Regions from separate parts of the Rhizobium tropici CIAT 899 genome, predicted to be linked through region 2. Evidence: riboswitches for the same ligand, from Rfam matches in the RefSeq annotation. Region 2 holds a riboswitch; the other holds the start of a gene.
What was found. A riboswitch is a leader RNA that binds a small molecule or an ion and turns the genes downstream of it on or off. The one in region 2 is predicted to bind S-adenosylmethionine.

Region 1: it holds a riboswitch for S-adenosylmethionine, as region 2 does, so the genes downstream of both, metA (homoserine O-acetyltransferase MetA) here and RTCIAT899_RS02890 (O-succinylhomoserine sulfhydrylase) in region 2, are expected to answer to the same signal.

Annotation. Positions count from the first base shown of each region.
Region 1 is NC_020059.1:3,627,450-3,630,857, forward strand. Features, by position in the region: gene RTCIAT899_RS17740 (ABC transporter ATP-binding protein/permease) at 1-354, opposite strand, end outside; gene RTCIAT899_RS17745 (AAA family ATPase) at 518-1,360, shown strand; gene RTCIAT899_RS17750 (NUDIX hydrolase) at 1,360-1,782, shown strand; SAM riboswitch at 1,863-1,940, shown strand; gene metA (homoserine O-acetyltransferase MetA) at 1,989-2,915, shown strand; gene RTCIAT899_RS17760 (vWA domain-containing protein) at 2,919-3,408, shown strand, end outside.
Region 2 is NC_020059.1:588,367-591,774, forward strand. Features, by position in the region: gene RTCIAT899_RS02885 (DNA helicase) at 49-762, shown strand; gene RTCIAT899_RS02890 (O-succinylhomoserine sulfhydrylase) at 827-2,014, opposite strand; SAM riboswitch at 2,058-2,136, opposite strand; gene RTCIAT899_RS02895 (2'-deoxycytidine 5'-triphosphate deaminase) at 2,209-3,303, shown strand; tRNA gene RTCIAT899_RS02900 (tRNA-Gly) at 3,362-3,408, shown strand, end outside.

The DNA of each region.
Region 1 (3,408 bases), 800 kb from region 2:
ACCCTCGCGCATGTACAGCGCGGTCATCTGGTTGAGCCAGGCCTGGATGACGTTGAGGACCAGAAGCGAACCGGCGATGATGCCGAAGACGCCGAGCTGATGGAAGAAAGCGGTGATATCGCGCCTTGCCAGCGAATCGTAAAAGGGCGCGTTCCAATTGTTGAGCAGCACCTGGACATAGGCCGTGACCAGGATGATTACGAAAAGCGCGACGACAAGAATAATGAGCTTGATGCGGACCGGCGAATTCCAGAACGCGGAAAACATCATCCTCAACCGAAAGAAGAGGCTCAAATCGTATCCGACCTGCTCGTTCCCCTGCCCATTCGGCTTGGCTTGCGTATCAACTGCCATCAGCACTTCCCTGCCACGCGTCCCGTCAGTTAATCATGAGCCGCCCTCATGTCCACCCTTGCAATAGATCGGTGGGATCACATTCCTATATACACGGTTTCGCGTCTTGAACCGAATAAGGCCAGCAATTAGCTTGCGCTTGAAAGATTGAGAAAGCCTTCCGATGCAATTTCAGGGAACTGCCGACTATATCGCCGACAAGGATCTGATGGTCGCCGTCAATGCCGCCATAAGGCTGGAGCGTCCGCTCCTCGTAAAGGGCGAACCCGGTACGGGCAAGACCGAACTCGCACGCCAGGTGGCCACCGCGCTCGGCCTTGACCTGATCGAGTGGAATGTCAAATCGACGACGAAGGCCCAGCAGGGTCTCTACGAATATGATGCGGTTTCGCGCCTGCGCGACAGCCAGCTCGGCGACATCAGAGTTCATGACGTCAGCAACTATATCCGTCAGGGCAAGCTTTGGCAGGCCTTCACCTCGCCGACGAAGTGCGTGCTGCTGATCGACGAGATCGACAAGGCCGATATCGAATTCCCGAACGACCTCCTGCAGGAACTCGACCGCATGGAGTTCCATGTCTACGAGACCGGCGAGACGATCCGGGCCGCGATCCGCCCGATCGTCATCATCACCTCGAACAATGAAAAGGAGCTGCCGGACGCCTTCCTGCGCCGCTGTTTCTTTCACTATATCCGTTTTCCCGACATGGAGACGCTGACGCGCATCGTAGAGGTGCACTATCCCGGCATCAAGCAGGCGCTCGTCCATGCGGCACTGACGCAATTCTTTGAAATCCGCGACGTGCCGGGCCTGAAGAAGAAGCCCTCGACCTCAGAAGCGCTCGATTGGATCCGCCTGCTGGTCGCAGACGATATCGAGCCGGAAACATTGCGCGCCGATGCGAAGAACGTATTGCCGAAACTCCATGGCGCGCTTCTGAAGAACGAGCAGGATGTGCACCTCTTCGAACGGCTGGCCTTCATGGCACGTGGGCAGGGAAGATAATGCAACCCGATGCCGTAAAGGTTTTGATCTATGCCGTTCGAGATGGGCATCTGCTTGTCTTCGATGAGCCAGACTTCCCCGACGTCCAGCTCCAGGTTCCTGGTGGCACTGTCGAATCCGGTGAGGACATTGTGGCGGCCGCAGGACGCGAATTCGAGGCGGAGACCGGTTTTGCGCCGCGCGAACTCCATCCGCTTGGCGTCCAAGATTATCGTTTCGAAAAGAACGGCCGCGATTACTATCACCAACGGCACTATTTCCGCTGCGGTATCTCCGAGCGAGCGCCTGCCACTTGGCTCCACCACGAAATGACGCCTTTCGACGGTGGCGACCCGATCGGCTTCCGCTTCTTCTGGCTACCGATCGAGACCGCCAGTAAGCGTCTCGGTCACGGCATGGAAGCTCTCATTGAACATCTGTAGGTCGTATCGGGCCTCTGGGCTCAGCCCCGGACTTTCCCCGACGCTTGCCCCATTGACCCGCGGAGATGTCGGGTTTATGAAATTCCCCTTGTGGTGATTTGGCCGGCCGGCTTGCAGCCACGTTAAATAATTCGCTAAAGGGCCGCGTGCGGACCGGTAGCGATTCATGATCGCGGCCGGTTTTTTTGTATTTGGCGAGTGAAAAGATGCCCATCAAGATTCCCGATACGCTCCCCGCGTTCGAAACCCTCCAGGACGAGGGTGTGCGGGTGATGACCGAAACGGTGGCGTTCCGTCAGGATATCCGCCCCCTTCAGATCGGGCTTCTCAACCTCATGCCGAACAAGATCAAGACCGAGATCCAGATGGCGCGCCTGGTCGGCGCATCGCCGCTGCAGGTGGAGTTTTCTCTGGTGCGCGTTGGCGGCCACAAGGCCAAGAACACCTCGCAGGAGCATCTGCTTGCTTTCTACGAGACGTGGGAGGAAGTGAAGCACCGCAAGTTCGACGGCTTCATCATAACCGGCGCGCCGATCGAGCTGCTGGAATATGAGGACGTCACCTACTGGAACGAGATGCAGGAGATCTTGGACTGGACGACGACCAACGTCCATTCGACGATGAACGTCTGCTGGGGCGCGATGGCGGCGATCTACCATTTCCACAAGGTGCCGAAATACACGCTGAAGGAAAAGGCCTTCGGCGTCTATCGTCACCAGAACCTGAAGCCCTCCTCGGTCTATCTCAACGGCTTCTCCGACGATTTCGCCATTCCGGTGTCCCGCTGGACGGAAGTGCGCCGCGCCGATATCGAAAAGGTGCCCGGCCTGGAAATACTGATGGACTCGAGCGAGATGGGCGTCTGCCTCGTGCATGAACGGGCCTGCAACCGACTCTACATGTTCAATCATGTGGAGTATGATTCCACCTCGCTGGCGGACGAGTATTTCCGGGATGTGAATTCGGGCGTGCCGATCAAGATGCCGCACAACTATTTCCCGCATAACGACCCGGAAATTCCTCCGCAGAACCGGTGGCGCAGCCACGCGCATCTGTTCTTCGGCAACTGGATCAACGAGATCTACCAGACCACGCCATATGATCTGGAGGAGATCGGCCAGGAAAGGATTTGAGGCTTGTTCATTCCCTTCTTCCTGAAGCTAAGGCAAGCGAAGGTTCCGGTGACGCTCCGGGAATTCCTGTCGCTGCTTGAGGGAATGGAAGAAGGGATTGCTGATTACGACGTCGAGGCCTTCTACTATCTGGCGCGCGCGACGCTGATCAAGGACGAGCGCTTCATCGACCGTTTCGACCAGGTCTTCGCCGATTACTTTCGCAGCGTCGAGGCGATCGGTGGCAATGCCGATGGAGAAGCGGTGGAGCCGACCGCTATTCCCGAAGAATGGCTGCGCAAGCTCGCCGAGCGACATCTGACGGAAGAGGAAAGACGGCAGATCGAGGCACTCGGCGGCTTCGACAAGCTGATGGAGACGCTGCGCGAGCGGCTGGCCGAGCAGAAGGGCCGGCATCAGGGCGGCTCGAAATGGATCGGCACGGCGGGCACCTCGCCCTTCGGCGCCTATGGCTACAATCCGGAAGGCGTGCGTATCGGCCAGGAAACCTCGC
Region 2 (3,408 bases):
CCTGGCATAAGGAGGGGTTGCGGTCATTGCTCGCAATAGGAGGTTTATATGAGGCTTTCTGCCCCTGTTTATCATTTGAAACGTAAGGCGAGGCTCCTGTCCCGCCAGCAGAACATCCCCTTGCACGCCGCGCTGGATCGCGTCGCGGCCGTCGAGGGTTTCGCAGGCTGGAGTTTGCTTGCAAGCAAAACGAACTCAGCCGTGCCCGTCGGCGAGCTGTATTCGCGTTTAAGCCCGGGCGATCTGGTGCTGATCGGCGCACGGCGCGGTCACGGCAAGACCCTGATGAGCCTGAGGCTCGCCGTCGAAGCCATGAAGGCTGGCAATCGCGGTGTCTTCTTCACGTTGGAGGACACGGAAAAGGTCGTTCTGGACCGTTTTCCGGTCATCGGTGCCGATCATGCGGAATTTGCTGATCTATTCGAGTTCGACAATTCGGACGCCATCAGCGCCGAATATATCGTGGAGAGGCTGGCTCAGGCATCGCCTGGCACGCTGGCCGTGGTCGATTATCTGCAGCTGCTGGATCAGAAGCGGGAGAATCCGGAACTAATGATCCAGGTTCGGATATTGAAGACGTTTGCACGCGCCAGAGGCGTTATCGTCGTCTTCATCTCGCAGATCGACCGTTCCTACGACCCCGCGTTGAAGCCCGTGCCCGATCTTGCGGATGTTCGCCTGCCGAATCCGCTGGATCTCAAATTGTTCGACAAGATGGTCTTCCTGAACAACGGCCTGGTCGAATTCAAGGTCGCCAGCTGACGAGCTGCCAATTGTCTAAAGGCAATCGAGCCGTCCGGAGAAAATCCGGGCGGCTCGACCGATATCAGGCGGAAACCTGCTCGAGAGCGCGGGCGAAATCTTCGACCAGATCTGCGCTGTCCTCGATGCCGGCGGAGAAGCGCACGGTGCCCGGCGAAATGCCGAGTTCGGCGCGGGCTTCGTCGGTGAGGTTCTTGTGCGTCGTGGTGGCCGGATGCGTGATCAGGCTCTTCGAGTCGCCGAGATTGTTGGAGATCTTCACGATCTCAAGCGCGTTCTGCAGCTTGAAGGCCGCTTCCTTGCCACCCTTCAGCTCGAAGGCGACCAGCGTCGAGCCGCCGCTCATCTGCTTGGCGATGATCTCGGCCTGCGGATGGTCCTTGCGGCCGGGATAGATCACGCGGGCGACCTTGTTGGTCTGCTCGGCGAGGAAATCGGCAATCTTGGAGGCATTCGCCGTCTGCTGCGCAACGCGCAGCGGCAACGTCTCGATGCCCTTCAGCAGCGTCCATGCGGTAAACGGCGACATGGCCGGGCCGGTATGGCGGAAATAGTCCTGCAGGTTCTCGTCGATCCACTGCTTGTCGGAGAGGATGACGCCGCCGAGCGAACGGCCCTGGCCGTCGATATGCTTGGTGGCGGAATAGACGACGATGTGGGCGCCGAGTTCGAGCGGCTTCTGGAAGAGCGGCGTCGCAAAGACGTTATCGACCACGACCTTGGCGCCGATCTGGTTGGCGAGCTTGGCGACAGCTGATATATCGACCACTTCCAGCGTCGGATTGGTCGGGCTTTCGAGGAAGAAGACCTTGGTGTTCGGGCGGATGGCCTTTTCCCAGTTCTCGGTGAAACGACCATCGACCAGCGTGCATTCGATGCCGTATTTCGGCGCGAGCGTTTCGACCACCCAGCGGCAGGAGCCGAAGAGCGCACGGGCGGCAACGATATGATCGCCGGCCTTCAACTGGCAGAGGATGGCGGCAGAAACGGCGGCCATGCCCGAAGCTGTGGCGCGGGCGTCTTCAGCGCCTTCCAGAGCGCACATGCGCTTTTCGAACATGTCGTTGGTCGGGCTGCCGTAGCGGGCGTAGATGAAGCCATCCGTTTCGCCCTTGAAGCGGGCTTCCGCCGCTTCCGAGGTGTCATAGACGAAGCCCTGGGTCAGATAGATTGCTTCGGAGGTCTCGCCGAATTGCGAACGGAGTGTTCCGCCGTGAACGAGCTGGGTTGCGGGGCGCCAAGTCTTGCTCATGCCATCACCACTTTCAAAACAAAAAAACCGGTCGCAAAAGCAGACCGGTTCAACCCCGGTCTTTTTAGCCATTTGTTTAACGTGGCTGCAAGCCGACCGGCCAAATCACCACGGGATAAGTTGCAATACTGCCGTTGACGGCTTGCGTCAATTCCCTGAGTTTGGTTTTGTCTGCGGCAAATTATGAGAGAAGCATGATGGCTCGCAATACTGGAATTCTGGCCGACCGGGCCATTGCAGCGCTGTTTGAAGCAGGGCGGCTGACGAGCGAGAGAGAACTCGACGTCGATCAGATCCAGCCGGCAAGCCTTGATCTCAGGCTCGGCTCGCATGCTTTCCGTGTTCGCGCCAGCTTCATGCCCGGCCCCTCGCATCTGGTCGCCGACAAGCTCGACCGGCTAAAGCTGCATGTCGTCGATCTCTCCGAAGGCGCGGTGCTGGAAACCGGCTGCGTCTATATCGTGCCGTTGATGGAGCGCCTCGACCTGCCGGAAGATATGTCGGCATCGGCCAATCCGAAGAGCTCGACCGGACGTCTCGACATCTTCACCCGCGTCATCACCGACCGGGCGCAGGAGTTCGACAAGATCCCGGCCGGCTATTCCGGCCCGCTCTATCTGGAAATCAGCCCTCGCACCTTCCCGATCGTCGTGCGCCGTGGCTCGCGCCTGTCGCAGATCCGCTTCCGCGTCGGTCAGGCCCTGCTCACCGAGCCCGAGCTGCTGGCACTGCACGAGACCGAGACGCTGGTCGCCAGCAAGAAGCCGAACATCACCGGTGGCGGCATCGCCCTGTCGATCGATCTTGCCGGCGACAAGGAAGGCCTGATCGGCTATCGCGGCAAGCACCACACGGCCGTCGTGGACGTCGACAAGAAGGCCCAGCACGATATCTTCGATTTCTGGGAGCCGCTCTATAGCCGCGGCCGCACCGAGCTGATCCTCGATCCCGACGAATTCTACATCCTCGTTTCGCGCGAGGCGGTGCATGTTCCCCCGCATTTCGCCGCCGAGATGACGCCGTTCGATCCGCTGGTCGGCGAATTCCGCGTCCACTATGCCGGCTTCTTCGATCCTGGCTTCGGCCATGCACCGGCCGGCGGCCGCGGCAGCCGCGCCGTGCTCGAAGTGCGCAGCCACGAAGTGCCCTTCATCCTTGAGGACGGCCAGATCGTCGGCCGCCTGATCTACGAACACATGCTGGAGCAGCCGAGCAGCCTTTACGGCTCGGGCCTCGGCTCGAACTATCAGGCACAGGGCCTGAAGCTCTCGAAGCACTTCCGGCTGTGATCCACACTTTGGCGGCCTTGACAGAGGCCGCCAACTATTGGACATCTCAAGGGTACAGGCGGGTGTAGCTCAATGGTAGAGCAGCAGCTTCCCAAGCTGAATACG